DNA from 3 places in the Colwellia sp. BRX8-7 genome. Region 1 is predicted to be linked to each of the others. Evidence: riboswitches for the same ligand, from Rfam matches in the RefSeq annotation. Region 1 holds a riboswitch; each other region holds the start of a gene.
The links. Region 1 has a riboswitch for cobalamin ahead of cobO (cob(I)yrinic acid a,c-diamide adenosyltransferase). Riboswitches for the same ligand answer to the same signal wherever they lie in the genome.

Region 1 (10,690 bases):
TATTACCTTTAGGCAGGCTAAATCCTCGTGGGGAATCAACCCCTTTATCACAACTGAATAGCGTTAATGACAAAACGATAAGTAAAGTGAATAGAATGTATTTCATTGTTATTCCTTAATTACTTTTTTAAGTTGAATTAATTAAAGCGCTGATCAAAACCATGAGTAAAGTCTCAATAGTATTAGAATTTTTTCTTGCTTATTGATATCTACAAATTGTATAGATAAGCATTTTTCTGGTGATATCAAAGACTCTACTGGGATAGCAGTACAAGTTAAAAAGCAGATAATTCCAAAAAAATTACACATAGCGCTTTCCACTATTAGGTTGATTTTTAGTCTAGTTGTTCTTATTTGAGGATTCAATTTTTCTTGGGAATACGTTGATATAGATCAATGATGTAGACGTTAATGAAAAACTAACAGCTGATGAATAAAGTAGGTAAATAACTTTGTCTATCCGATAACACTGAATAAATCATTCAGTGCGCAGCGCTTTTATGGGGGCTAATTTAGCGGCACTTTTTGCCGGATGAATGCCAGCTAACAAACCAATAAGGGCAGAAAAGCTTAACGAACCTTTAATACATAAATATTAAGGTCAACTGATAGCGCAGGCTGTGTGAAAACTATTTTGAACTTGCGTAATTTGGAAATATCAACGACAAAAGGCTCTGTAGATTTAAATCTGTAGTAAGTTTGGTGTCAAACTACCTTTGAATTTACATAGCGTTGCATAAAAATTGTAAGCTGAGTGTTTTCACACAGCCTGAGCGAACAGTCTACCTAAAGAAAAACCAAAAGCTAACTTCTGCAATACTTATCAAAGTAAGCTTTAATTATTAGATGATGAACGACCGCTGTGGTGGCTAAGCGGACTACTTATTAAAATTAAGATATGTCGTCTTTGTAGTAAAAGTGATCTGAAGAGATCAATCTCAGACATTATGCGTGTAACACATGAAAGCTCGATTTTAGGTTGTCATTTCGCCATGCTGATACTGAAATAAATTCAGCATGACGTAGTTGGTATCAGCATGACGGAGTGGTATCAACATGACGTAGTTGTTATCAACATGACGGAGTGATATCAGCATGACGGAGTTGGTATCAACATGACGGAGTTGGTATCAACATGACGTAGTTGTTATCAGCATGACGCAGTTGGTATCAATATGGCTGAGTTATTACCAATCAATACCTTTTTGTGCTTTTATATTATTATCAAAAGCATGTTTAATCGATTGCACTTCACTTACTGTATCAGCTAATTCTAAGAGTGAACGATGTGCGCCACGGCCTGTGGCTATTACATGTTGCATAGGCGGGCGATTAGCGATGGCGTCTAGTACTTCATCAAGATCAAGGTATTTAAACGACAGCATGTAAGTCAGTTCATCAAGTAGCACAACATCAATGGTTTCGTCAGCTAATAGTTTCTTTGCTTCTTTCCAAACAAGTTGAGCAGCGGCAATATCGGTTGATTTATCTTGTGTATTCCAAGTAAACCCTGTTGCCATCACGTGAAAAGGTACGCCGAGTTTTTCAAGGACATTTCTTTCGCCACAAGCCCAAGTGCCCTTTATAAATTGAATGGCTGCTGCGTTTAGACCGTGTCCTACTGCGCGAGTTAGCGTGCCAAATCCTGATGTTGACTTACCCTTACCGTTACCTGTAATTACAATTAATATACCGCGTTCATCAGTGGCAGCATCAACTCTTGCATCAACTTTATCTTTTACTTTTTGCATGCGTGCTTGGTGTTTTTCACTTTTTTGTGTTTCGTCAACCATGAGTATTCCTATTGATAATTATAGTCATTTTAAAGAGGAGAAAAGGCAAGGCTAACGTTAAGGGGGTCCCTTAAAAAATAGCAATTTACCGTGTATTCCCGCACGATTTTATTGATGTTAATGGTGGTGATTTTATTGTGGATAGGTATGCTGACTCATTGGCAACTCTTAAGTCACTACAATTTACAGTTGCGGGAACAGTCAAGGTTTCTCACCTTATTCCCTAAACACGTTTACGTTGCGTTAGTTTACGAGATTTATAATTATTTACAATATCTAGCGGCATTAAACACCATTGATTTTATGTTTTTGATAAATAGAATCTAAGGCCAGGAATTTTCAGTAATAAAAATGCCAACAATAGTTGTTGGCATTTTAGTGTTTTCTAATAATAACGTTATTTAACTAAGCCATTGGCTTACCAAATTTTTACACGTTTCTCAGGGGCGATATACATAGCATCACCTTCTTTAACGTTAAACGCTTTGTAGAATTCAGGCATGTTAGATAAAGAGCCTAATGCACGGAACTCACCAGGTGAATGAGGGTCAGTTGCTACTTGATTACGTAATGATTTCTCAACCTTTTTTCCACGCCATACTTGAGCAAAGCCCATGAAGAAACGTTGATCGCCAGTTAGTCCGTCAATTACCGGTGCTTCTTTACCATTTAATGAAGCAATATAAGCTTTATACGCGATAGTTACCCCTGATAAATCACCAATATTCTCGCCCAGTGTTAAAGAACCGTTTACATTTAAGTCTTCAAATACTGAATAGCCATCGTATTGTTTTACCAAGTCATCGGTGCGAACTTTAAAGGCCGCTAAATCTGCTTCAGTCCACCAGTTACGCATGTTACCGTCGCCATCATACTTACTCCCTTGGTCGTCAAATCCATGACCCATTTCATGACCGATAACCGCGCCAATACCGCCATAGTTAACCGCATCGTCAGCAGCTAAGTTGAAAAATGGTGGTTGTAATATGGCTGCAGGGAAAACAATTTCATTCTTAGTTGGATTGTAATAAGCATTAACAGTTTGCGGCGTCATGCCCCATTCTTGCTTATCAATTGGACCACCTAACTTAGCGACTTCTTTTTGATGAGAAACACTACCAGAACGCATTTTATTGCCAACTAAGTCATCACCTTTAATAACAAGTGCGGAGTAATCTTCCCACTTATTTGGGTAACCAATTTTAGGATCAAAGCTTGCTAGTTTTACATGGGCAGCTTTTTTAGTTGAATCAGACATCCACTCTAGTTCATCAATACTTGCACCATATGCTCCGCGTAAGTTTTCAACAAGTTGTGTCATTCGGGTTTTAGCTTCAGGCTTAAAGTGACGGCTCACATAAACTTTACCAATAACCTCACCTAAATTGCTGTTAACTACGCCAACACCACGCTTCCACATTGGACGTTGTTCTTTTTGTCCTCTTAACTGCTGAGAATAAAAGTCAAAGTTTTCATTATCTAAGTCAGCGGTTAAAGAACCAGCAAAGTTACTTAAGGTATGGAAAGTTAAGTAAGTTTGCCAATCAGCTAATGAGGTTGCTGCAAATATTTCGCCAAAACCTTTAACAAATGAAGGTTGGTTAATAATGATGTCTTTTTGCGCTGATACGCCTTGAGCAGCAAGGTAAGCATTCCAGTTAAATGCATCAGTAACTGTGTTTAAGTCAGCGACATCGAATTTATTGTAAGTTTTACTGCTGTCACGAGTTTCAACTTTTGTCCAATGAAAACCTGCTAATTTAGTTTCAATTGCCATGACCGTTTGCGCAGCAGCTTTACCGTTCTTCAAACCAGCTAAGTTGAACATATTTTCAATATGAGCAACATAACCTTTACGTAATGCGGCAAAACGTTCGGTTTCATCAAAGTAGTAATCTCTGTCGGGTAAGCCTAAACCTGTTTGCCAAATATGAGTGGCGTAGCGAGTTGAGTCTTTACCGTCAACGCTGATATAAAACGCTAATGGGCTACCTACACCATTTTTTTGATTTTCACCAAAAAATGTCGCAAGTTCATTCTTGTCTTTTAAACCATTGATGCTATCAAATAATGGTTGGATAGGAGCCGTACCTGCAGTATTACGTGCATCCATGTTCATATATGAACGGAATAAGTCAGCTACTTTTTGTTCGTCGCTGCCCATTTTTAAATTTTCTGTTGCTGCTAATTCTTCAATGATTACTTTTACATTGTCATCAGCTTCGTCACGTAAGTCATAAAAGGCACCAATTGACGTTTTATCTCCAGGGATTTCATTAGCGTTCAACCAAGCACCGTTTACATAACGATAAAAGTTGTCTTGTGGACGAACGGATAAGTCCATTGTTGCTTTGTCGATACCTGAAGCTAATGCAGTTTTTTGCATGATAGGCATTTCTTGCTTAGTTGTCTCAGTGCTTTCTGGATTGTCGTTGCAAGCGGCAAGCAACAATAACGAAGAACAGACTGCACCTGTTATTATTTTTTTCATGGTAATCTCATTATTATTAAGTAAAGAATATGGTTATAAAATGGTAAACGCATTGATACTAAAGGGTTACAGGGCTTTTTACTAGATTTGGACATGAATTTTTACATAATGTATCAGCAGTGCCGTATTTTATTTTGTACATTAAGCCTGATGATTTTTTTATTTTTTTATTTAACTAATTGAAAGTAATCGTAATATTTTTCACTTTGATTTTTATCAATATTAATTGTTGGCTTTTTTGCTGCCAAATAAAACATTGACTGTGCTATGCTGTGGCTACTTATAGAGTAATCGTTCTCTTACTGAATAACATAAGATGAAGTTTAATTAATGTTTCAACCCGTCAGTTTTTTCATTGGGCTACGCTATAGTCGTAGCCGTAAAAGTTCTGGATTTGTATCCTTTATCACTTTTTTCTCCATTGTCGGTATCGTCCTGGGTGTCGCATCATTGATCACCGTTGTTTCCGTTATGGACGGTTTAGAAGGTGAACAAAAACGGAGAATATTGGGTCTAGTTCCCCATATTGTCGTCGCCAATCAACCTCAGCAAAACAAAAACAATGCTTTACCTACATGGCAAATCCTACGTGAACAATTATTACTTACGCCTAAAGTTAAAAAAGTTACTCCTTTGTTGGAAAGTGAAGCACTCATACAAGCTAATTCTGGCGCATTACGCGGTGTACTCATTCAAGGAATCATGCCTGAATTCGAGCAGCACAATATTGTTAACAACTCTATGGTATCAGGACATTTAGATAATCTATCGACACAGAGCTTTGCCATTGTTATCGGACAGTCGTTAGCAAGGCAACTTGATGTCGATTTGGGTGATAAAATACGTTTAACACTGCCTAATAAAACCGTCTTTACCCCAATGGGGAGAATTCCGGTGCAACGCACTTTTACCATCGCTGGTATTTTTAGTGTTGGCTCACAAGTTGATGAAGGACTGGTCTATATTCACAGTAAAGATGGCGCAAAACTTCATCGACAAAGAGGTGATGGCGTTGAAAAACTTCGTTTGTATCTTGATGATGCTTTTGCTGCTGAGCAAGTGGTCAAACGTTTAAAACAACAATATCCACAGTATGATTTTACGACATGGCGCGATACTCAAGGCGCTTTATTTTCTGCTGTGCGCATGGAGAAAAATATGATGTGGTTGATGTTGAGCTTAATTATTGCCGTTGCCGCGTTTAATATTGTTTCCGCTTTAGTGATGGTTGTTATCGAAAAAAAGGGTGAAATTAGTATTTTACAAACACTTGGGCTAGATCGTCTTGGCGTGGTAAAAATATTTATTACTCAAGGTTTAGTTAATGGTTTTTGGGGCGTCACTATCGGTACTGTGGTTGGCGCCATACTAACCTTAAACTTAAACACTATATTTACCCTTCTCGGTGTTAATTTATTGGGAGCAGGGCAGTCTTTGCCCGTCGAACTATCAGTGAACAATGTGTTTAGTATTGTTTTATCAGCGTTAGCGATGAGTTTTATTGCTACATTATATCCCGCTTATCAGGCTTCTTTAACAGAGCCTGCCGAGGTTTTACGAAATGAGTAAAGGTTTACTTTGTCAGCAATTATCAAAGTCATATTATCAAGGTAGCATTGAAACCAAAGTCTTAGACGGGCTTGATTTGTCAGTAGATGCGGGTGAACTTGTTGCTATAGTGGGCAGCTCTGGTTGTGGTAAAAGTACTTTTTTACATATAGCTGGAGCACTAGATTCTCCGTCTTCAGGGCAGGTCTTTATTAGCGGTGTTGATATCCACCAGTTATCTGACAAGCAACGTGCTAAATTTCGCAATAAACATATTGGTTTTATTTATCAATTCCATCATTTAATGATGGAGTTTTCAGCACAAGAAAACGTGGCAATGCCTTTACTGATTCGCGGGGATTCACCTAAATCGGCCCTAGCTGCCGCACAAGAAATGCTCACACAGGTTGGGTTAAGTCACCGCTTTGAGCACCGGCCCTCCGCGCTTTCTGGTGGTGAGCGTCAACGTGTCGCTATTGCTCGGGCATTAGTGACTAAACCTTCATTAATATTAGCTGATGAACCAACAGGTAATTTAGACTTTGATACCGCAGAGCAAATATATCAGTTATTACGTGACCTTAATAAAACGGTAAACACCAGTTTTGTTATTGTTACCCATGACTTAATACTTGCTGCCAGAATGGATCGTCAACTACGTTTATCGCACGGCCGGTTAGCGCCCCTTGAAAGTTAAGGCTTTTAAATGACCAAATCATTAAGTTTATTTTTAGGTTTACGTTATGTGCGTAGCCGAAACGGTAATGGCTTCTCTTCGTTTATTTCAGCATCTTCCACTATCGGTATTGCGCTTGGTGTAATGGTATTGATTATAGTGCTCTCAGCAATGAACGGTTTCGAGCGAGCATTAGCGCAACATTTGCTGTCGGTTATTCCTCACGGTGAGCTAATTGCTATTAATACGCCGATAGATAACTGGCAAAAACACGTGGCGAAAGCACAACAACATCCACAAGTGATAGCCGCTGCACCTGTGATAAAACTTACCGGTATGATGCAACATGGCAGTGAACTCAAAGCCGTTGCTGTGCGTGGTGTCGATGTAAAGTTAGAACAGCAAGTTTCTACCATTGCCGATTATATGATTGCCGGCAGCTGGCAAGCGATCGTTGATAATGAAAATACCGAAAACCCTACGGTTGGTGTTGTTATCGGTTCGGGAGTTGCAAAAAAATTACAACTTGAATTAGGCGACTCACTACAATTGTTACTATCGAGTGTTATTGCCCAAAAAAATAACCAGCAAGCGAGTGCTAAATTTCCTGTGCCGGTTAAGCACCAAGTAAAAGTTGTTGGCATTTTTAAATTTGGCGGTACGATTGACGAAAACTCTGTATATCTTTCACTTGAGCATGCCGAAAAAATGGTTAATCTCGCGAAGGGGCAAGTTCAGGGAATTCGCATAAAAGTAGCTGATGTTTTTCAAGCGCCCCAGGTAATACGTGATGTTGCTTATAGCTTTGATGATACTTATGTTGCCATTTATGATTGGACACGAAGTCACGGCCATATTTTTAATGATATACAACTTGTACGATTAGTGATGTTTATTGTCTTAATATTAGTCATAGCGGTAGCAAGTTTTAATATTGTTTCAACGCTTATTATGGCAGTCAATGAGAAAAAAGGTGATATCGCTATTTTAAAAACTATGGGAGCACCGGCGAGCGTTATAATGATGACCTTTATGTTTCAAGGACTGGTTAATGGAGTCGTGGGTTGTCTAGTGGGGACAGTGTTAGGTATTGTTATCTCATTAAATTTAACTGATATTGTTACTGCAGTAGAAACACTTCTTAACGTAAAAGTGTTATCAGGTGATATCTATTTTATCGACTTTCTTCCCACTCACTTAAGCCAAGCTGACGTTGTAATTACTGTTTGTACTGCTTTACTGATGAGTCTACTGGCGACTATTTACCCCGCATGGCAAGCAACTAAAGTTGAGCCAGCGCAGGTGTTAGGACAAATGTAGCGGGTTTCACTTTTATATTATTAACCGATAATTTTTATCACCAACGCGAGACTAGAGCAGATTTTTACTTTCTACTTTTACGTTTATTCCATTGTTTGATAACAGAATATCGCCATAGACCATGTATGGAAAAATAACCTATTAGCGAGAAAAGTACCGCTAGCACGCCACAGCCAAGTAAAAATGCTGGTCCAATAGTTGATAAACTATCAACCAGCCATTGCCAATTCGCTTCAAATACAAATTCTTTTTCAGATCGGCCTAGTAGCCAGATGCCAACCATATAACAGCCATAAAAAATTGCGGGTATTGTGAGCGGATTAGTTATCCAAACGAGTGCAACAGAAAGTGGCAAATTCGAATGTACTATAATAGCAACACCAGCAGCTAAAACCATTTGAAAAGGTACCGGGATAAAGGCAAAAAATAAACCTACGGCAAAAGCTTTTGCGACAGAATTACGGTTTAAATGCCATAAGTTGGGGTTATGCAATGACGCACCAAAAATTTTTAAATGTTTATTATTTTTTATGGTGTTGTGATCCGGCATATAACGCTTGAAGAGTTTTTTAGGCATATACTTACTTATATTATCTAGGCTTTATTTATCGATTAGACAGATACGGAAATTAATCACTATGGAACGGTGGCTATTTACATTTTTTATCAGTGCTATTTTGTCACTATTCTTACCGATAGTACCAGACATTTCGCAAGTTTATATTTGTTTTTGTTTTGCTGTCATTTTTTGTCTCATCAAAAGGTTACGGAGTTATAGTGGGCTCTTTTTTGGCTGTGCTTGGTTACTCTATGCTGGCTTCGTTTATCAAAATATATGGCAAGTTAATAGCCTAATTACAGATGATTTTTTCGGTACAACCTTAACGGTAAGAGGTGTGGTTGCTAATATTCCAAAGTCATTAACGCGTAAAACAAAAAAGGATGAAACGACCAAGCAAGTATCACGTTTTAATTTTGTTGTTGAAGAAGTCAATCAACAAAAACTTCAATCAAAGATAAATATTCGTCTGCGTTGGGATCATAAGTCTGTTAAACCGGATCACTTAAAAAAAGTTACTAAGATTAACCAAGGCCAGAAATGGCAACTTACGGTGCGAGTAAAACCTGCCCATGGTTTTGCAAATGTTGGCGGTTTTAGCTATCAAACATGGTTAAGACAAAAGGAACTCCATGCTACTGGCTATGTAAAACATTCATCAAAAAATAAACTAATAGCAGCGCAGTCTAGTTATCGTCAACAATTGTACCTGCAACTCAATGAATTAATAGACTCATTGACTTTAACAAACGAGCTGCACCGTTTTATTTTTGCTCTTACCTTTGGCGAGCGTGGCAAAATTACGGCTGAGCAATGGCAAGTTTTACAAGCAACAGGAACACAGCATTTAATGGCTATTTCTGGCTTACACTTAGGCTTAATTGCCAGTGGTGCTTTTGGATTCATGTTGATGTTTTTTCGCTATAGTCCGTTTTACGTACTGTTAACTCAAAAAGGCAAGTTATGGTTGGTAAAAAAGAACAGCCGTATCGTGGCTTTCGCTTTTAGTAGCTTAGTCGCACTATTTTATGCTTATCTTGCCGGCTTTTCTTTACCCACATTACGTGCCTTGATCATGATGCAAATATTTATTTGCGCTAAGCTCGTGGGGGTTAAATTAACAATAATACGTTGGTTATTACTGAGTATCGTTTGCATTATATTAATATCACCCTTTAGTCTATTTAGTGTCAGTTTTTGGCTAAGCGTTTATGCGGTATCACTGATATTATTGGTTATCTGGCGATGTCGAAAGTTACTGTTAACATCGGGTGATGGTCAAGTTGACAAAATAAAAGCCTGGCTCCACTCTCTAATTATTATCCAGCTAGGCTTAACATTATTTATGTTGCCCGTGGCGGCTTTATTGAATCATCAACTGCCTCTTTCTGCATTACTTGCTAATATTATTGCCGTGCCTTGGATGAGCTTTACCGCTATTCCGTTATGTTTATTGTCTGTGGTTGCTATGCCTTTTAGTGAAACGCTGGCTATGTTTTTTCTTGAGTTATCGTTAATATCATTAACGTTTATTTGGCAGTGGCTAAGTTACTTATCGAGCCAACAATGGCTGTTTATCGACGTTAGCCATCAGACATTAATGATTATTTTGATAATCAGCGGTTTATGCTTCATCAGTTATTTTTTAGCCTTACCCAAAAAAGTACTGGCTGTTGCGCTATTACTCACTTTTTTATTCAGTTATATGTTTTTTAATGACCAACAAAAAAATGATGATTGGCAAGTAAATGTCCTTGATGTTGGGCAAGGGTTAGCGGTTGTTATTGAAAGGCATGGGCAGGCTATTTTATACGATACTGGGGCAAGTTACCCCAGTGGATTTAACTTGGCAGAAAGTGTGGTTTTTCCTTATTTACAGTATCAAGGTTTGACCACTCTTGACTATTTACTGTTAAGTCATGCAGATAACGACCATGCTGGTGGCTTGGCTTTTATCGATAAAAAAATGGCGCTAAATAAAATTATCGTTAAGCACATCAAATATAATCAACCGGTAGAAGATGTTGGCAGGTATAGTTTTGTTAACATGTACAGTTGTAAACAAGGCGATGACTTTACTTGGCAAGGTCTCACTTTTTCTGTGTTGTGGCCGGTGGTTCTTGAAGATAAAGAAAATGATAATTCGTGCGTGATCCATATTTCTGATGGTAAACATAAGGTGCTATTAACGGGTGATATTCCTCATAAAGTTGAAAAAATACTGGTCGCTAATACTGAAATCGCTAATCAGTTAAAAGCTGATGTTATTGTTGCGCCGCACCATGGCTCTAAAACCTCATCAA
Region 2 (10,690 bases), on a different contig from region 1:
CTCCTAAAGAAGCTCCTGAAGAAATACCAAAAAGATAAGGGTCGGCTAATGGATTTCGCGTTACCGTTTGTAAAATCAGCCCAGAAACCGCTAAGCCACAACCCGCTAAAAAAGCTAAAATAGCGCGCGGCATACGTAATTCCCAAATAATACGCTCATAAAAAATCACCTCGCTCGCGTCTTTATCTGTGGATAAACTAGCCAGTAGACTCGAAGTAACATCGCTAAAACTGATATCTGCCGCACCTAAAGATAACGACGCAATAAAGCTAATAACACCAAAAGCTAAGGTCAGAAAAATAATCCACGAATGATTGACCTTAAACATGAGGTAACGCTCTACTTTCTGCCGTTTTTTCTTGAGTATCGTAGCCATAGAAATAAGAAATATGAGGAACCTTATGTTGTGGATGAAGAGAAACTTGCGCGCAGACACCAAATACATTTGATAACATTTCAGAGGTGATCACCGCTTGTGGTGACCCTTGTTCAACCAGTTTACCTTTATCTAACACCAGCAGTTGATCGCACATCGCACTGGCAAGGTTTAAGTCATGAAAAGACGCAATAACCGTGATGCCTAGCGATTTAGCTAATTCAATAACCTGAATTTGATAGCGAACATCAAGATGACTGGTTGGCTCGTCCATAATAAGTAAGCTGGGCGTTTGCACGATAGCACGAGCTATAAGTGCGCGTTGTTTTTCTCCACCGGATAAATGTTCAAAATTTTGTAAGTTTTTATCCACTAAGCCAACCTGCTTAATAGCACGGTCTATCTTGAGTCGGTCGCTGGCTTGTTCACGGGTAAATAGACCTTTGTGTGGCAGTAAACCCAGCGCAACAACGTCATGAACAGTTAAGTTAAAATGGGTGGGTGTTTCTTGTAAAACTACAGCGATATCTTGCGCATATTGATAGGCGTCATACTTTTGCCAAATATCTTTTTGATTAAATTCCACCAAACCAGAATCAGGTTTTACGTAACGATATAAGCAGCGAAGTAAGCTAGACTTTCCTGCACCATTAGGCCCTAAAATACCAGTAAAACTGCCTTTTTTAATGGTGAAAGAAATATCATCTAAAATAAGTTGGCTGTCGGCATGCCAAGAAAGATGCTGCACTGAAAGCAATGCGGTATTAGCGGTATTTATTGATGAGGATTGATCCTGGCTACTATTCAAAAATTGCTACTCACATACTATTGACACTTAAGGAGCATCAAACAGAGCACAATCAATCTCTTAGTATATAAAAACTCAAGAGTCGACAATACAATGTTCGAGTAAACCCGCTCGACTTTGTTGGTTTTGCCTGTCATTTTGATAGGCAAATGACTCTAAATTAATGGGTATCCTGACTTAAGCTTTATGGTTATTAAATACCACTAAAAGGCTTTTACAGTTGCGGGTACAGTTGCGGTTTTTCACCACATTCCCACATTAAAAATGAGTTATATAATTTTGTTTGGAGATTATCGTCTGCTCACTAAAAATAGCAAGGTTTAATTGCCAATAACACCGAATTCATTGACTTATCGAGGTAACTTATCACCACACTATTTTTGGCCAATCAACGCCACTATCATCAGTATAAATATTAACTTTAACTAGCCCCGCATAAGGAATATCAATATGACTCATGTGAACCGTGCCCGGCATAGGCAAATTAAGTACACGCGCAATTAAGTGTTTGATAACACCACCATGCGCAACCACCAAGGTATTTCCTTCGGGTGCGTCTGCAAGCCATTCTTGCCACCAAGTATCGACACGCTTGACAAAATCAGCCATAGCTTCACCATTAGGCACAGTATGCTGCCAAGGGTTTTGCCAAAAATCACCCAGTGAAGGCTGCACAGCACTGGCTTTTATCTGCCACAAGGCTTGATAGGTTTGTCCATCCCAATCACCAAAATTCATTTCTTTAAGGTTATCGCTTAATTGGAAATTAATGCTGTATTTTAATGAGTATGCTTTGGCAAACATCTGACAACGTTGCAAAGGTGAACTGATACAAAAGGATATCTCTGGTAATTTTTGGCTAACGTCCCACAGCTGTTGCAAGCCATTTTCAGAAAGTGCGACATCTGTTTTACCGGCTAAAATACCCGGTGTAGCAATTTCACCATGGCGTAATAAATATAAAGTCCGCTGTAGCAAAGCATTACCTCTTAATATATATAGTGTAAAAAAGCATAGCGTAACCTTAAATTCAATATTGCGTAAGTACTATGACAAATAGCTGTGCACTTATAAACAACAGCACAGGAGTCAATGTTGTGTACTTTAGCGAAAGTGAGCACTTAACTATCTCACCATTTAGCCTCTCGTCAACCGAAGAAGCGCACGTTTTAACCCCTTCCTTTCCTTTCATGATGGGGCCTAGATTTAAAGGTGAAATACCTGCTAATTCGTTTGGCTCTTGTGATACTGTTGGAAACCAAGGTGGTCCTCTCCCTTAATACTTTAATGTAATAGCAAAAAGTGCCTAAATTCATCTATAAAAAAGCCGCTCAGTTTATCTGAACGGCTTGGCTAATTTAAATATGTTTAACTTTACTATTTAATTAGAAACTATAACGAGCAGTCAGTGTAATTCTACGTGGAGCTTGGTAGTTTACCGGTGTAGTATAGTTAGGGTTAGGCAGTCTCGATGAAGCCGAGCCTACGTCACCTGTTTCATTGTATTCAGTGACTTCTTGAAAGTTAAAGGCATTTCTAACATTGACTTTCACGGTTAAGCCATCAACATATTCCGGCTTATACGTTAAACCTAGATCAACATTTTTAACCCATGGAGTACGGCCTTGATCGCCACGATTACCTAATACACCACCACAGTAAAACGATGAAGCACCGTAATTAGCTAAACCGCCAGCATCAACACCTAACTCATCTCTAAGTTCGTCAAGTGGGATAAAACCAACACAGTTTCTTGGACGACCTGATTGTAAACTGAAATTAACAGATACTGAAATCTCATCATTAACTTGGTATGCACCAAAAGCTTTAAAGGTGTGACGACGATCATTGGGTAAAGCACCATAGGCACCATGCTGAAATAATGCATTATCAATGTCTTGTGTTAAACCTGCATCCTCTTGCTCTAGAGTCGAGTTAACATAACCTTCTGAGTTACCTTCACTTTTAGCTAAAGTATAAGAGCCCTGCAAGAACCAACCGTCAGCAAAAGGCTTCTCGAAAGTGAATTCTAAAGCTTTATAAGTACGTTTGTATTTTTCTAGGCCGAAGTATTCTTCAGGAACACTTTCTACCTCGTAATTACCGTCATTGTTAAGATCCAGCGCAATAGAAAAATCATTACCTGGGTTCATCATCATACAGCCAGCCATTGATTTATAATCGAAATCATTATAACCATTGTCTGTTGCATAATCGATAAATGGCTGATGAGAACAGTAATCATCCATGCCATCTTTAACTTCACGGTAAATAGCCTTGGCACCTAAAATCCAGTCATCAACCTGCTGTTGATAGCCAAGAATAAATTCATCTTGATGCATAGGTTTTAAGTTTGTTGCCGCTACGGTTCTTGAATCAGGCGCTTTCTCATCACCGTTAGAGTTTCTTGTACCAATAGCGTCGCCCACTTTATCAGGAGCAGCAGTGATTGGATTTTCATCAGCACTGTCTACATAAAAGTACTCTTCATAGCTCCATTCAGTACCTGCAGCACGAATATTTGTATTAGCCGCGATTGGCATAAAGTAACGCCCGGCAGTACCGAAAAGTTTTTTGTTACCATCGCCATCCATATCCCAAGAGAAGCCCAAACGCGGCGCCAATTCACTGTCAGATTTAACAAATGAATCGCCATCACCGTTGCGGTTTTCAAAGCCTTCTGAACGCAAACCTAAGTATACCATCCACTCATCAGTAACTTGCCAAGTGTCTTCTATATAAAATGCCGTGTTTTCAACTTCATAAGAAGCAGAACCCGTATTACTTTCTCTATGGCGAATATATTCTTCACCTGCTGTTACAAAAGCACCATTAACACTTTGTCCGCCTGCTCCGTCAACATCTTGAGCTACATGCCAGCGCCAGTATTCGCCACCTGTAAAGGTAGTGCCACGTTTAGTCGAGGTAAATTTCTCTTGGTCATAACCGACACGAAGTGTATGTTCACCTAGAATCCATTCTGCGCCTAAACGTAAAGAGTCGCGTTCATCAGTATCAGAAGCGATCCCAGCTTCAGGCACAGTACTTTGGCCTTGAGCAATACCCCAACAACCAATGCTTTGTGAACTTGAAGGTGTTTCACGGCGATCGAATACTAACTCACATTCAGCGCCAGGGCCGATATCAGGGTTACGCGTTTCTAGTTCATTGGTCATGTTGCCCCAAAGAACACTTACTGAGAAATCATCAGTTAAAAATCCGGTATAGTTAACGATAGTAACATCGCCACCTTTGGTGATCTCATAAGGGTCAGCAGCTTCACCATGAGTCCCAGTGTAATACATACCTTCAGGGTTACTGTATGAGGTAAATTCTTGTGTTTCTTCATTATCGATGTAAGTCATCTCTAATAAATGGTCGTCTGAGATATTCCAATCAAGCTTTAACAAATACATTGGTGAGTCGTCTTTCATTGTCTCACTTGTTTGTTTGCCAAAAGTATTACTTTCATCATCTTGGCCTTCAAATAAGCCAAAAAAGAATAGTTTATCTTCAACAATAGCGCCTGATGCATAGGCATTATAGGATAAAGAGTCAAATTCATTAGCTGAGCGGAATGAAGAATAACGGTTAGAGTATTCTAAATCAGGATCGCGAGAAGTAACATCTTTGCCATCTTCTCTAAAACTTGCTGGCGTAGATTCAATTGAGCCACCAAATTTCCATTCATTTGAACCACGTTTAGTTACTAAACTAACAACGCCACCTAATGAACGACCGTATTCTGCGCCATAACCACCGGTGCGAACTTGTTGCTGTGAAACAGCATCATAAGGAAGGTCAGCAAAAGAGGTAAAGTTACGAATATTAGTAACATCGAAACCATTAATAAAATAACCATTTTCAGCAATTGACGAACCACCAAAAGAGGCAGTATTACCATTTCCTAAGCCAGAATCACCTGCTGTTGCTCCAGGAGCTAACAAAGCAACTGATGTCAAATCTCTTGCTACCGGTAATAAGTCTATTTGCTCAGCAGTAAAGACTGAAGTAGATTCTACCGATGTGGTATCGATACTAACTAAAGAATTACCCACAATAGAGATAATTTCAGAAACTTCTGTAAAATCAACATTACTGCCCTTACCAATAGCGACTAAGATGTTTCGAGTATCTACACCATTGTCGACAGTATATTTGCCTGTCGGCAACTTAGAAAAGTTAAAACGGCCATCTTCACCAACAACAACAACGCGTTTAAAACCTGTCGCTGGGTTCTTAATTGTTACACTTTTACCCTGAATGGCTTTACCGTAAATAGAGCCACTAACATTATCGGCAAAAGTCATCGGAGACGCAGCTAAACATGCCCCAACTGCGATAGCAGCTAACGAGCGATTAAAGCTTCGCTTTATATTTGAATTTTTCATTATTATTTTAATCTCCATTATTTATGTATTTATCTATTTATTTTAAATAAACAAAATTTCCGTGAATTGTTACAAAAAAGTAACAACCAAAAACATTCTTACCTGAAATAGTTTATTTTACAAGATGAATACGAAAGACGCTGTATTATAACAATTCAGTATAGGGTGATGATAAAAATGAGTTTAATTGTCATACTTAAAACAACTATTACTTTTTATTGGTTTTATCAAGCAAAAACAAATAAAGATAAAAGCAATCAAAAACAACAAGATATATAATTAAATGTCGTTTATTTATATATTAAATCTAATGATAGTTGAAAAATATCATTAGATTTAATATGAAATTTCTCTCTTATAAAAGTGGATAATAAAGTAATAATTACTTTTACTGTATCATTATCTTTGCATTAAAAGTAAGATCTTCGTACTTATAGCCAGATAAATAGCTGTAACAAAAAAGTAACAAAATGTGTGTAAATAGTATTTTTAGCTATATTTAATGACAAAAATGGCTTTAGCATTAAATATTATTAATGGCTATAAACTGAAAAATGAATTGATCTAACTAATGAGTGCTTTAATTGTTAGTTCAGATAAGCGGACATTGTGCATCACTTGCTGGGGTAGGTAAGTTATTATTGCTTTCGCTATCTAGGTGTCCAAAACCCAGAAGTTATAGACACTGATTCGCTAATTATTGACTAAGAATATGATTTAGCTTAGCATCTGCCAGTCTCTGTTTGTAAATTGAAGAATGCAGTAAAAATGAAAAACATTTGGCTTGGCTTTTTAATAGTACTATCGATTGCCTTACAATCGTTTGTTGCTGTGGCTAATTCAGACAATAATCATCAGCTTGACGCTCAACATTTGCAAACTGAACATTCTCATGAAGTTGACAATCAAGCGCGACTTAATGCAACCTCTGATACTGAGCATAACGTCAAAGACTGTCATCATTGTGGGCACTGTCAAGGTTCACACAGCCAATGGTTTTTAACAAAAAAATCAACTTCGACTGTCACTAAGCTATTAATTCCCAATCAATACTTTTATCTTATCGATATCAACATCAACTTTATAGAACAACTTATACGCCCCCCCATCGCTTAATTTAATTTTATAACAATTTTTCGCAACAAGTTTACTTAACACTAAATATTGAATTTAGTGTTGTTGCAACGTTTACCTTTAAATTAAGAGATAACAATGATCAACACCAATAAAAAGCCAAAGCCACTAAACCTACTGAGTGTTTTATTTTATGGTTTAATCACCTTAGCTATTCCTGCTCTTGCTGTCGAAATAACCGAAGACACGCACAAAGCAGGGGTTAGCTTTACCACGGCACAATTAACACTAGCAAATATTAAAGTATCGATGCTAACACCCAAGATTTTTGCACTACGTGTTTATGCCCCAGGAGAAATAAAAGCGAATGGTTACACCAGTTATATCGTCTCACCACGCACAGAGTCAGTAGTCATAAGTCGTCATGCGACCTTAGGTGAACATGTTGAAAAAGACCAACCATTAGTCACGTTATTTAGTGAATCTGTTGCTGCAGCACAAGCTAATTATCGGGTAACGTATAGTGAATGGCAACGGGCAAAAAAATTAACTAAGGGTACGTTAAGCGAGAGTCTTTTACTAAAAAGTGAAACTGATTACATCGCCGCTTTTAGCCGTTTGACCGCATTTGGGCTAACAAAAAACGCTATTGAAGATATTGTTAAAAACAATTCATCAAACTTAGGTGAATATACTTTAGTAGCGCAGCGCGCAGGAGCGGTATTAAGTGATGATTTTTCACAAGGACAGCGAGTCACACCCGGTGAACAAATTATGATTTTGGCTAACGAAGAAAGCTTATGGGTAGAGGCGCGTGTTTCACCCAACAAAAAACTAAACTTACCCGCGGGGACAAGGGCTGAAATAGAGTTTGCTGGCCAAACTTATCATGCCTTGGTTATTCAAGAAGCCCATACAATCGACCCAACAACCCGTACTAGAATTGTTAGGCTGTCTGTTGAAAATAAAGATGATTCATTACACTCAGGGATGTTTGTAGATGTTAACTTTCAATTTGACACGCAAACTGCCGTAATCGCAGTGCCCGAAACAGCGTTAATGCGTGGGGCTGATGGCGATTGGACTGTCTTTGTTGAAGACCATCCGGGTGAATTTGAGGCTGTTGAAGTTGAATTAGGTCAGCCTTTAGGCAATTACCGTCAAATCATCGGTATTGCCGCCAACACAAGAGTGGTTACCCAAGGTGCCTTTTTTGTGGCTTCAGAAATAGCGAAAAGTGGATTTGATCCACACGGCCACTAATGAGGAATAACACGATGTTAAATAAAATGATTGATTGGTCGATAGATAATCGGCTACTGGTGGTTATTGCACTCATCACCACTATGGCCGCCGCTATTATTGCCATTCCAAATTTAAATCTAGATGCATTTCCTGATGTCACTAATGTTCAAGTTGCGATAAATACCGAAGCACCTGGCTTAGCCGCTGAAGAAGTAGAGCAACTCATCACCTACCCGATTGAAGCGGTGATGTATGCCTTGCCTGATGTTGAACAAGTACGGTCAATATCAAAAACGGGGTTATCTGGCGTTACTGTGGTTTTCAAAGAAGGCACCGATATATATTTTGCTCGTCAATTAGTTTTTGAGCGGCTACAAGCGGCAAAAGCACTAATCCCTCAAGGCGTTGGTTCACCTGCAATGGGACCTAATACCTCAGGCTTAGGTCAGGTCTTTCAGTACTTACTCATTGCTGACAAAGAGGCGGGTTATAACTCAATGACCTTAAGAAGTTTAAATGATTGGCTAGTGAAATTATTGGTTATGCCAGTAGATGGTGTAACTGATGTTTTATCTTTTGGCGGTAGTGTTCGCCAATATCAAGTCAACATTGAACCCAGTAAATTACTTTCTTATCAGTTAAGCCAAGATGACATAGTTACCGCACTTGAAAACAACAATGCCAATGTGGGTGGTTGGTATATGAACAGAGGACAAGAGCAATTAGTTATACGAGGCACAGGTTGGTTTAATAGTGGTGAAGCGGGATTAGCAGACATTAAGCAGGTGCCAGTGAAAACCGTGTCTGGCACGGTAGTCACTATCGCAGATCTCGCCAAAGTAACTTTGGGGAGTGAAATTCGTCAAGGCGCGGCGACCATGACACGCAGAAACAAAAATGGCGAAGTTGAACGCTTGGGAGAAGTCGTTTCAGGTATCGTATTAAAGCGTATTGGCGCAAATACCAAGGCCACCATTGACGGAATTAACGCTCGAATACCCATGATTAATCAAGCCCTACCCAAAGGTGTGCGCTTTGAGCCTTTCTATGACCAAGCCGATTTAATTACTCAAGCGGTTAATACTGTTGTTGAAGCACTTGCCTTAGCTTTTATATTTATTGCGGTGATACTCGCCTTATTTTTAATGAATTTAACCGCAACATTTTTGGTGTTAATTTCGATACCTATCTCGGTCGCTATTGCGCTAATGGTAATGTCTTGGCTAGGGTTATCAGCTAATTTAATGTCATTAGGCGGGATTGCGGTCGCAATAGGTATGTTAGTTGATGGCTCGGTGGTGATGGTTGAAAATATCTTTAAACATTTACACCACTCTAGCGATCCCAACCATAAAAATAGCCAGCAACAAGATATCCCACTACAGCTAAAAGCAGCAGGAAAAGAAGTTGCTCGCCCGGTATTTTTTGCCGCAGCCATTATTTTGGTGGTCTTTACGCCACTGTTTAGTTTTGAAGGGGTTGAAGCTAAACTTTTTCAACCTATGGCTATTAGCATTATTTTAGCCGTAATATCTGCCATCCTAGTCGCACTTTTTGTAGTGCCGGCACTAGCAACGTTTATGTTTAACAAAGGTGTAAAAGAAAGGGAAAGTTTTATATTAACGCCTTTAGATAAGCTCTATCGAACAAGTCTTAAAGCCGCGATGAAACGTCCTAAACTTGTGGTGTTTACTTGCATATCATTACTGGTTGTAGCTATATCATTGGTCCCCCAAATAGGCACAGAGTTTGTACCCGAACTTGAAGAAGGCACCATTAACTTAAGGGTCACTTTAGCCCCATCATCGAGTTTGGAAACAGCGTTAGCAGTAGCGCCTATTCTTGAAGAAAAGTTAATGGCGTTTCCTGAGGTAACCTACGCACTCAGCCGCATTGGCCGGGCTGAAATCGGTGGCGATCCTGAGCCCGTTAATAACATTGAAATATACCTAGGATTAAAGCCAGTATCACAATGGCGTAGTGCTAAAAGTCGCATCGAATTGCAAACGTTAATGGCAGAGGACCTTGAACAATTTCCTGGCTTACTGCTTAATTTTTCACAGCCAATTGCGACCCGTGTTGATGAATTACTGTCTGGGGTCAAAGCGCAACTGGCTATTAAATTATTCGGTCCAGAATTATCCGTACTCGCCAGTAAAGGCGAAGAAATTGCAGCGGCGATAAAAGAGGTGAAAGGCGCGCGTGATGTCGCCTTAGAGCAAATAGCAGGAGAAGCCCAATTAGTCATAGAGCCAAAAAGACAGCAACTTTCTCGTTTTGGTTTGTCGGTTGGCGATGTTATGGATGTCATTAAAGATGGCATTGGCGGGGTGAGTGCTGGGCAGATAATTAACGGTAATGAGCGCTATGATATTTATGTCAGATTAGAAGAAAAATATCGTAACAGTCCAGAAGCCATTTCAGACCTTCGTTTACAATCGCCAACAGGTGCTTGGGTCCGTTTAGGAGATATCGCCACCATCACCTTTGAGTCAGGCCCACCACAGGTACGTAGAGATAATGTTCAACGCCGAGTCGTTATTCAAGCAAATGTACAAGATAGAGATATGGGCAGTGTTGTTGCTGATATTCGTGAAATAATTGCCAGCACAGTAGACTTACCCTCAGGTTATTCTGTGGTTATTGGTGGTCAATTTGAGAATCAACAACGTGCGCAACAGAGACTATTACTGGTGGTGCCACTCTCATTGGCATTAATTGCTTTGTTACTTTATTTTGCTTTTGGCTCGTTGGGTCAGGCGATGTTAATTTTGGTTAATGTCCCCTTAGCGATTA
Region 3 (10,690 bases), on a different contig from region 1:
GTATTTAAATCGAGTCGACCAACAATATGTAAGTTGTCTTTTTCTTCGTTACCACTGTCGCTAAATAAGTTTTGCTCGACAAGTAGGTCTATGACCGTTTTGTGTTGTTTATCTATCGTTGCACTGACTACACCAATAGGTTTATTAAGCATTATATAGAGCGCACGATTATCTTGTAAAATGTGACCATCTAGAGTGATTTTTGAGAACTTATCAATTCGTTGGCCAATATCATCTGCAATAATGGTATCTACCGCTATACGCTTTTTCGCTAACATTAAGCGCACAGCTCTGCGACTAACGCTGCAATTTTCACTAATGAAACGGTCGAGACGAGCAGTACTTAATGACATAAATAGGCATTCATTTTATCTGGGGATTAAGAATTATTGATATTTTAGCCGCTTTTGATTCGAAAAATAACGCAAACCTGCAGATAAGTTAACGAACCAGTTTAAGTATTGTTGTCTGCTTAACCGCTTCAGCTTCAACTTTAATCGGTTTAATATCAACACGTTCAGCAATGAGTTTGTTATTTTTAAAGCGATCGAAATGAGCTTGTTTAACTTGCATTTGCTGACAAAATTTATGGAAAGCTGCGTAATCTTTTCGATTAAATTTTTCATTCTCTCGTGTTAACAAACCATCTATGTAGGCGTTATCTCCATTTACTGTTAAATTGGCGATCGCCGTGTAGGGTTTACCATATTCATCTACACGTATAGCTCGTACGGTTTTTATTTCAAAAATCCAATCATCAACTTGTACAAATCGAGGCATTGATTCTATAGGGACACCGTCAGTGGGTTTATTGCTCATAATAGTTTTCGACTGCGTATTAACTAATAAAAATTCCAACTGTTTATTATCTACAGTTGGAAATTAGGGACTATAATTCTAGAGAGATATGGCTTATTTTTCAACCATTAATTGTTAATTTTTACAGCCGCAAGGTAGGTTTTTAGCTCGCTAGCACTGATTTCAGCGTCAGCATTTTTATCGATGTCTTTAAAATGCTTAACTAATTTTTCATCTTTGCTCGCAATAACTTCTGCTTCATTAAGCAAACCATTTTTATCTTCATCGAACTGAGTCAGTATGGCCGGTGTACTTTTTGCTACATTGTCTACCGACAACATTTTAGTTGCCACAGGTTTAGTTGCTGCTTGATCAGCAATAGGAATATCTAGGCTTGCAACTTTATCTCCTGCGTTGACAAAATACGAAGCTAAGGCACAAGTACCAACAAGTAGAGTCACTTTTGTTAAGCTAATAGAATTCATTTTAATTCCTTTATTTATAGAGTTCATCGGGTTATTTTAATGATTGTAATAATATCATTAACGACATTGCAGGAATCGAACCAAAAATATAAAGCACTGATTTAATTCAATTAATGATAAAACCAAAATAACTAAGCTGCCTAAAGTGTCGCCATTAAGCAACAGATAAAACAGCCAAAAAAAAAGTAAAAAAACAAAATCGTTAATAATTCAGAAAATAACCGATGTAAAACAGTGACTAACTTATAAAAGTCATAACAAAAAACATTCTAGTATCATCTAAAGTACTGTCTCAAATAAGCGACACGCTTGTTTTTTATCTTAATAAAACTAAAATACACTCCTGATTAATACTTGTGATATCTATGAAAAAACTTAGCTTGTCCGAACTTTTTGCAATAAATTTGTATTCGATTAGAAAACTAAGCATTTTAGGTTTTACTTTTGTTGCGTTTCCGCTAGTCATAGCGTTAATTTATAGCGCAAATCAAGTCACTGAGCTTTCTCAACAAAGTACATCGGCTATCTTTAATGTTGCTGAACTCGTTAAAACAAACCGTCAAATTAACTTTACCTTAGCTAAAATGGAACGCAGTGCTGGGCAATTTATCATTCTAAAAGATCAAGATTTATTGAGTGCTTATTTAAAAGACGAACAAGTTATCTTAAAAGCAATGGCAAGTAATAACCTCTTTAAAAGCAACCCAAGCTTACGCTTGCTCAGTACAGAGTTTTCTCAAACGATTGAGTACCTGCATAGCTACTTAACGCGGCACCCTCTAGAAGAATCGTCATTAACATCGTTACAAGAACAATTTACCCAACTAGTTTCGATACGAAAAACAATAGCCGAACAAAGTAATAACTTACTCATTTTACAAGTAGAACAGGTTAAAGATTCTGCCAACGGTGTTAGACACGATATGCTAAAAAGCTTACTTATCATTCCCTTTACTTTACTTATCGCCGCAATTTTTATCTATTTAATCACTAAACCGCTCAAGCAGTTACTCAGTAAAATACATCATTTAGCATTAGGAGACTTTGAAAAAAAGGTCACTTTACATGGCTCACCTGAGATGACAGAAATTGCTGACGCCTTGGAAGTGATGCGTAAGCGCTTGCATGCTCTGGAATTACAAAAATCGAGTTTTATTCGTCATATTTCCCATGAACTAAAAACGCCACTTGCCGCCATTAGAGAGGGAACAGAATTACTGTACGATAACAGTGTTGGTGAGTTAAACGCTGAGCAGCAAGAAATATCTAACATTATCCGTAGCAGTGTTACCCGCTTGCAACGTTTAATTGAAGACTTACTTGACTTTAATATTGTGCTCGACTCAACCAGTTTACAAGATACTGAAATTGTTGATTTATCATTGTTAGTTACTCAGGTATTACAGCAAAGAACTTTAGATATTAAACAGAAAAACTTAACCATTGACTATAAAAACCACGCAATACAACTCAAGGTCAATGCCAAACAATTAAGTGTTATTTTAGATAACCTCTTATCCAATGCGATAAAGTACTCGCACGACAATAATGTTATTAACATTAACTGTTCACTTGATAATAGTCTGTTGTCGATAACCGTTATTGACCAAGGTCGCGGAATAGCCAGTAGCCAAAAAGAAAAAATATTTGATGCTTTTTATCAAGGAACACCGGCAAAGAATGCCAAAATAAAAGGTAGTGGTTTAGGTTTAACCATAGTAAAGGAGTTACTGATGCGCTTAAATGGCACCATTAATATAGCCAGTAACACAGGTAAAAATAGTGGCACTGCCATGACAATAACCTTGCCTAATGCTTTTCTAACAAAAAAAATGAGTGGAGTATCAGTGTAATGTTATATTTATTTTATAGAATACTCACTGTTAGTTTTTTACTGTTATTACTGCCCGTGTTAACGGGTTGTCAGTTACTAAACAGCGACAATAAAAGCCATCACATTAACAGTGGCCCCCTTGATTATACAGAATATTATTTGTCTTTAGTCGAGTTAAACCAAGCACAAATTGCCGATAAAATACACCAACATCAATTAGTCTCGTTAGCCAAGAGCATGTTAATCAAACAAGATAAAAATAACAGTGCTGAAACTATTGAATGGCAATTAAAATCAGCACTATTTTTTGCTCTACCTCATTCACCGGTTCACAATCCGTTCACCGCAAAAAGTAAATTAAATCAGCTGTCGCTTATTACCCTGAGTAAAAACAATCTAAGCCAAAGCGACTTTGCCTTTTTTAGTATGTTAAAAACACAACTCAATCAGCAGATATTACAACTGAATGAACTATCGCAAGAAAAAAAGGCGCGACAGCTCATTAAGCAAGCCTATCAATATCAACAACAACAATTAGAAGTGTTAAAGCAGCAAATAAATCAGCTGAGAAAAATAGAACATAATATTAATGAGCATGGGCAGTAAAATGATGGTTTCAACAAACAGCAAAAAATTCGATCAGCAAAAAAGTGAAAAAATACTACTTGTTGATGACGATCCCAGTTTATTAAGATTACTTGGTATCCGCTTATCTGCTGCGGGTTATCAAATAGAGTCAGCAAACAGTGCTAAAATGGCTTTAGGTATTTTAGAAACATTTCATCCGCAATTAGTGATCAGCGATTTACGTATGGAAGGTATGGACGGTATGGCATTATTTGAAAAAATCCGTCAGCAACAGCCTAATTTACCCGTCATAATTATGACCGCACACGGCACGATACCCGATGCTATTAGTGCGACTAAGCAAGGCGTATTTAGTTTTTTAACCAAACCTTTTGAAAGCCAAGAATTACTCTCTACTGTGCAAGAAGCCATTCGCTTACAACCACAAAGTAGCGCTCATAATACCGACAAAAAAGCCGATATTTGGCGCAAGAAAATAATTAGCCGAAGTGCCGTTATGTCTTCGTTGTTACAGCAAACTTATCAAGTTGCCCAAAGTGACTTTAGTTTATTGATCCATAGTCCCAGTGGTACAGGTAAAGAACTCCTGGCAAAAGCCGTGCATTTAGCAAGTAAGCGTCATGATAAAAAATTTACGGCAATTAATTGTGCGGCAATACCTGAACAATTACTCGAGTCAGAGTTATTTGGACACTGTAAAGGTGCTTTTACTGGCGCAGATAAAAATCATCAAGGGCTTTTCCAATCAACCCATGGTGGTACGTTATTTCTTGATGAAGTCGGCGACATGCCGATGAGCTTTCAAGTTAAATTATTACGCGCCTTACAAGAAAAAGAAGTGCGCCCAGTCGGCAGTGCCCAGTCAGTAAAAGTCGATGTCCGTATTATTGCCGCTACCCATAAAAATTTACAACAAGCGATCATAGATAAAAGCTTTCGTGAAGATCTTTACTACCGCTTAAATGTTGTGGAACTCACTTTACCAGCCCTGTCTGAACGACGTGAAGATATTCCTTTGCTTGCCCAGCACTTTTTAACAGTCGCGATTAAAAGTACCAGTCATAAAATAAACGGCTTTAGCCAAGCCGCGATGGAGATTTTAATTAGGGCTGAATGGCCCGGTAATATTAGACAATTACAAAATGTTGTTGAGCAATGCGTCGCTTTATCTACCGAGCCGTTAATTAGTGAGAGTTTAATTAATAATGCTTTACGTAATGAAAGTGCACAGCTGCCTTCTTTTCAAGAAGCGAGAGAGCAATTCGAGCGTGACTACTTAGCAAAATTACTAAAAACCACCGAAGGTAATGTTTCACAAGCCGCAAAAATAGCGCAGCGAAACCGAACAGAATTCTATAAATTATTGAAAAAACATCACTTAAATGCCGAATCATTTAGAGTAGATAACAACATTACTTCACAAGCATAGCCGAGCATAACTAAACGATGAAAAGCTTACACTTAACCAACTTTTTTCCTTATCAGCTGACGCAACTACAAGTAAAAGTGAGTGATAATATTGCTGACATTTACACAGGAAGATTTGAGCTTTCTCGTCAAGAATGGCGAGTGCTAGCCAGCTTAGGTAACGGAGAGTTATTATCCGCAAAGCAGATAGGTGAACAAACTAACTTAGAAAAAATGCCGGCGAGCCGGGCAATAACAAGGATGCAAGCTCAGGGATTATTGGTTAAAAACACAGATAAATCCGATAAACGCTCTTCGCTATTAAAACTAACCACGCAAGGTTTGGCGATATATCAACAGTTAATACCTATGGTGCTAGCTCGTGAGCAAGAACTATTATCGGTATTAAGTGCTGAAGAAAAAAATCAGCTAGCTAATATTATTGAAAAATTAACTTTAAAATCAGTGGATATAGCGAATCAATAACAATGACAATTGTCGCTGATAATGACTAGCCAAACTCACCATTAAACAGCCTAGGTGAAATTGGCAGACAATAAATACCTACCGTAGAGCTTAGGTTTTATCGGCTGTTATTGAACGACTCATTATTAATTAAAAAGAAGAAATTGCCGTCACTAAAGTGTCAGTAACGTCAAAAATGCCTCACCAGATCATCGTTAATACCATCAGATAAAATAGTCTGGCAACAAAATTTTTCTGATAATACGACATATTTTACCTCTGAACTCAAAGGGCTGGGTCAAAATATAGAGTAAATGACGTTGCGTTAAACCCGTCGAACGATTAAAGCTAACTAGCCATGAACTATAGATTTAATACTCTAACTGTTGACAAGCTATATTAATAGTCTCAAAATAACGACCATAATTGATTAGGTGCTCAATATTTATACTTTAACAAGGTATAAATTAGAGATAATCGGGAAGTTAGTACATGCTATGCATAATTCTAGCGCTGCCCCCGCAACGGTAATACTTTACGCTATGTAAAGTTAAGCCCGGAGACCGGCCTAAATGATATCGAATGACTTGCAGTGCGGTGGGCGCTACGGAATTTAATGACATTAGCAATAGCTAGTTGTCATGATCCTTCCGTACCTCCCTCAAAATTTTTTGAGGTTATTATTTTTTCTTATTTACGAAATATCTTTGTTCTTTTACTCATAGCGATGCCTGTATTTGCGCAAGTAGAAGACGTGTCAACTGACGATATAGAAGTCATTGAAGTTGTTAATGATCAGTCATTTAATACACCTAATTATCAAGTATTACATCGCGAAAGCTTTATATACTCATCGCAAACGCTTGCCGATATTTTACAGTCGATAAATGGCATTCAAATTCGCCAAATAAGTGGAATTGGTAATCCTGTCTCTGTTTCAATTAGAGGGTCGAGTAGTAAGCAGGTCCAACTTTATATTGATGGTCAACTGATTAACGATAGCCAATTTGGTGGTTTTGATTTAAACCAGATACCCACAGAACAAATTGAAAGTATTGAAATCAGTAAAAATCAAGCGATTGGTACCGGCGCTACCCCTATAGGTGGTGTTATTCGCATTAACACTTACAACCCCACTGAAGACTCCAGTAAATTAACCTTGGCCACCGGCTCATTTGGCTATCAAGAAGTTAATGCGCTTTATAATAAAGCATTTAAAACTCACAGTCTGTCTTTTGGTGGTCATTATATTAACAGTGACAACGATTACGATTTTATCGTTCCAGCGGGCTTTAGTAGTAGTGATACGTCTGACAGACAAGCATTAAGAAATAATGAATTTACAAAGAAGTCTTTTTTTATAAACGACATATTCCAATTTAATCAACATCAGATCAGGGTCAATGTACAATATAACGATCAAGAAAAAGCCCTGCCTAATTACCAAAACAACTCCCCTGAAAACAATTCGACGTTAAACTCTGACAACTTACGCTATAGCTATCAACATCAATGGTTAAGCAAATCCCCTTGGCTAAATTCAATTGAATTTGAAGCCTACGCTGAAAATAAAGATGAGCGTTATATTTCAAGTCCCGACTCGATAAAACTTGATATCAATGATTATGAAACAACAAAAAAACATATCGGCTTTAAACCTTACCTTACATGGAACGAGTTTAATCTAGTGCCATTTGTCAGTTTTAATAAACAAAATTTCAGCTCTGTTAGCGAACACAACGGAAAACCAACACAATGTAATGGTATAGCGTCATGTGATATTTCAGCAAAACAAGAACAACTCAACATAGGCTCTCGCATTGAGTGGCAACCCGAGTCACTCCCCATAGAAGTGTATGCATTGTTGAGTAACCTACAAGAGAAAAATTCAAACATAGCGATTAATCAATCCAGTGCAGCTAAGTTTGTAGCCAATGATAATTATCAAACAACTGAAGTCGGGTTAAGCTTTAAGCAAGGTAATTTAAAAGTTACCAGTAACTTAAGTAATGGTGTTAGAACACCGACATTATACGAATTATTTGGTGATAGAGGCTCCTTTAAGGGTAATGATAATTTATTGCCAGAAGAAGCAAAAACACTCTCAATGGGGGGGCAGTACCTTTACAAAAGTTTGTCTATATCTTCATCTATTTACCAACAAAAATTAGAAAATTCAATTGTCGCCATTTTTAACTCAAGTAATGTCGGTAGCTATAGAAATGTCAGTAATGCAGACTTGTTAGGCATTGAAATTCAAACAAATTATCAATTATTAACACAATTATCTTTCGCGCTACAAGCCAATATTATAGACAGTGAAACCACATCAAAATTTGTCGCATTTAATAAGAAGAAACTACCTGGTATATATCATCAACAGTACAGCGTAGCGTTGAAATACAAGGTGAATTCCGCATGGAACATGTCATTTAAAGTAAGTAAAGATAAAGACTTGTACTTCAATCTCATTAACAGAATTCAAAATAATAACGGTCATGTAGGTAATGGTAATCCAGCCAACCGCACCGTATCAGATTTTTCAGTCAACTGGAAAAAAGGCAAACATAGAATATCTTTTGCCGCCAATAATTTATTTAACGACAAATACCAAGATCTTGCGAATAGAACATCGCAGGGTCGTAGCTTAAAAATAAAATACACAATTAAGGGATTTTAAATGTTAACTAGCTTTAAAAAACACATATTACCATTAAGTTTAGTACTGAGCACTGTTGCTCTTGCAGGCTGTGGCGGAAGTTCAAAAAGTAATGTCGCACCAATAGTTACCGGCGCAAGTAGCCCAACGATAGAAGAAAACACAACATCAGTTGGCACCTATAATGCTACTGATGCCGATGGAGACGCTATCGTACTTTCACTTACGGGTAATTCAAGTGGTTTATTTAGCATCACACAAAGTGGTGAATTAAGCTTTATAGATGCTCCTGATTTTGACAGCGGTGAAGTCGGTCCTTTCGCTGTCACAATTGTTGCAACGGATGACAGTAAAAAGAACTTAACCGGTGAATTGGCTATTCAAGTGAGTGTCGGTGATGTGAAAGACACACCATCATTCGCGGTTGTTCAAACAGTTGCACCTGATTTTTCAGGCTCTGAAGTTGTGACCTTAGACCCAATTACAGAGCAAGTCACCAAAGGCTATTATATTAAAGATGCCTCTGACTATACTGTTCGTAGCTACAATAAAGACGTTTTTCATATTGGCCGTTATAACATTGATTCTATTTCAAAATATAATGCTGATGCCCTTGATACAGAAGTTTGGTCATATACAACCCAAGATACCGGCGATTCAAATACTCGTAATCCCTATGACTTAGTGTCGGTCAATGAAAGCAAAGCTTATCTTTTACGTTACGGTTCAGACAAAGTTTGGATTGTTAATCCTCAGGCAACACAATTTGAAGATTTCAAATTGGGTCAGTTAGATTTATCTAGCTACATCGCGGATAACAATAGTAATGGCACACCAAACCCTGCCTCAGCGACAATTGCTGACGGTAAACTGTTTATTGCTATGCAACGTTTATCAGACTATTTTTCACCAAACACAGCTTATGTAGCCGTTTTTGATACCGCGACAGACCAAGAGATTGAAACAAATGCTGATGAAAATGATAATCTTAAAGGTATTCCGCTTCAAGGCTTAAACCCACTAGGTCATAGTATAGTGAGTCAAGGCGATACGGTATATGTTACAACACGTAACTCATATAGCAGTGCTGACTTAACCTCTAGTCGCATCGAAGCGATAGCGACAAGTGATTATAACTTGAGCAGTGTTTTGTCTGCTGCAGATATTGAAAATAATACCGGTGCTTATATTGGTTCAAGCGTCGTTGTATCCGAAACAAAAGGCTATTTTGTTGCCAGTGAAACATTTTTTACGCCAAGTTATTATGAGCTTTCAACGGTATATACCTTTAACCCAACAACGGGTGTTATTGCTAATGAAAAGGTAGCGGCTACTGGCACCGAACAAATTAGCTATATTGCTTTAGATGCTGCCAACTTTCTTTGGCTTAGCGTAAGCAATCCAGAGAAGCCAGGCGTTGATGTTATAAATACTGAAACTAACCTTAAAGTATTTCCAAGACTTGCAACAGAATTAAACCCATCTGCAATTGCCTTTATTGAATAAGATTATCTTAAAGGTAAGACATTAAAAAATAATTTGATTTAGGGCACATATTTATGTGCCCTTTTTTATTTTTACTCAGTGCTATATTAAGTTTAGTTAACGCACAATATTAAAGGGTTTAATTGCATTCATCTGTCTGAGTTCGAGAACAACCTTATTGAACGTCATATCAAGTGTCACTTGCTGTTAGCCGGCCAATAACTTGTTGAATCTTATATCATAGCAATTACGTCTGCAGAACTAATGCAGTAGCTAAACTCAGTAGATGTTTTTTGTTGTATCACTTTGCTATTTAAGATGAATAACCTGCGGTGATATGACTCGTAGCTCGATGTAATATGAAAAGTTTAATTTATCAAGACTTTGTCGTGTAATGACAACATATTAGACTTAAAGTAAGCTCAATAAAAAGCATTACTTTCCGTGGTAATTACCATTGCTGGGGCTGCGCAAAATTATCATTGGCTTAGCTTTTAATTTACTTAACTGATAGATAAATCATCAATCAGCTTAGTAAATTGAACCGCTATCTTTGTTGATCAATTTTTTCACACATATCTGCAACACCACTTAACATTCGGGTACTGAATCTATGTAATAAATCTGCATCAACGTGAATAAACTTATTGTTTTTCACCGCGGGTATTTCTGGCCATTTTTGCCAGTCAATAATGGGTTGTGGTTTATCGGAGTTTTCATCCGGTAAAATCATTAAGTGCGGCTGGGCAACAATAACGTTTTCCGTGCTTATCTTTGGATAAGGCGTCGGGTTATCCTTAAAAACGTTCACTCCCTGGCACACTTCAATTAACTGATTTATCCAGGTTGTGCCATTAATGGTCATCATTGGCTCTGACCACAGTTGATAAAAAACGGGGATGGCTTGCTTAGTTTTATTATCGAGCCGTAATTTTTTTAAACGTTGCTCATAAGCTAACGCGACACTTT

Region 2: linked by a shared signal. The riboswitch ahead of H4J57_RS09110 (ABC transporter ATP-binding protein) and the one ahead of cobO (cob(I)yrinic acid a,c-diamide adenosyltransferase) in region 1 are both predicted to bind cobalamin.
Region 3: linked by a shared signal. The riboswitch ahead of H4J57_RS09070 (TonB-dependent receptor) and the one ahead of cobO (cob(I)yrinic acid a,c-diamide adenosyltransferase) in region 1 are both predicted to bind cobalamin.

The regions. Positions count from the first base shown of each region.
Region 1 covers NZ_JACGVP010000010.1:2,528-13,217, forward strand. The annotation lists gene H4J57_RS10975 (cytochrome C) at 1-106, opposite strand, end outside; gene cobO (cob(I)yrinic acid a,c-diamide adenosyltransferase) at 1,188-1,793, opposite strand; cobalamin riboswitch at 1,916-2,060, opposite strand; gene H4J57_RS10985 (M13 family metallopeptidase) at 2,212-4,284, opposite strand; gene H4J57_RS10990 (lipoprotein-releasing ABC transporter permease subunit) at 4,615-5,853, shown strand; gene lolD (lipoprotein-releasing ABC transporter ATP-binding protein LolD) at 5,846-6,529, shown strand; gene lolE (lipoprotein-releasing ABC transporter permease subunit LolE) at 6,539-7,828, shown strand; gene H4J57_RS11005 (DUF2062 domain-containing protein) at 7,893-8,405, opposite strand; gene H4J57_RS11010 (DNA internalization-related competence protein ComEC/Rec2) at 8,467-10,690, shown strand, end outside.
Region 2 covers NZ_JACGVP010000007.1:185,446-196,135, forward strand. The annotation lists gene H4J57_RS09105 (iron ABC transporter permease) at 1-328, opposite strand, end outside; gene H4J57_RS09110 (ABC transporter ATP-binding protein) at 321-1,184, opposite strand; cobalamin riboswitch at 1,329-1,478, opposite strand; gene H4J57_RS09115 (histidine phosphatase family protein) at 1,551-2,162, opposite strand; gene H4J57_RS09120 (hypothetical protein) at 2,282-2,464, shown strand; gene H4J57_RS09125 (TonB-dependent receptor) at 2,570-5,575, opposite strand; gene H4J57_RS09130 (DUF2946 domain-containing protein) at 6,344-6,691, shown strand; gene H4J57_RS09135 (efflux RND transporter periplasmic adaptor subunit) at 6,788-7,912, shown strand; gene H4J57_RS09140 (efflux RND transporter permease subunit) at 7,927-10,690, shown strand, end outside.
Region 3 covers NZ_JACGVP010000007.1:169,579-180,268, forward strand. The annotation lists gene H4J57_RS09035 (pseudouridine synthase) at 1-353, opposite strand, end outside; gene H4J57_RS09040 (hypothetical protein) at 442-819, opposite strand; gene H4J57_RS09045 (hypothetical protein) at 927-1,283, opposite strand; gene H4J57_RS09050 (HAMP domain-containing sensor histidine kinase) at 1,649-3,136, shown strand; gene H4J57_RS09055 (hypothetical protein) at 3,136-3,723, shown strand; gene H4J57_RS09060 (sigma 54-interacting transcriptional regulator) at 3,725-5,134, shown strand; gene H4J57_RS09065 (MarR family winged helix-turn-helix transcriptional regulator) at 5,152-5,598, shown strand; cobalamin riboswitch at 5,993-6,164, shown strand; gene H4J57_RS09070 (TonB-dependent receptor) at 6,194-8,257, shown strand; gene H4J57_RS09075 (cadherin repeat domain-containing protein) at 8,258-9,742, shown strand; gene H4J57_RS09080 (cobalamin-binding protein) at 10,269-10,690, opposite strand, start outside.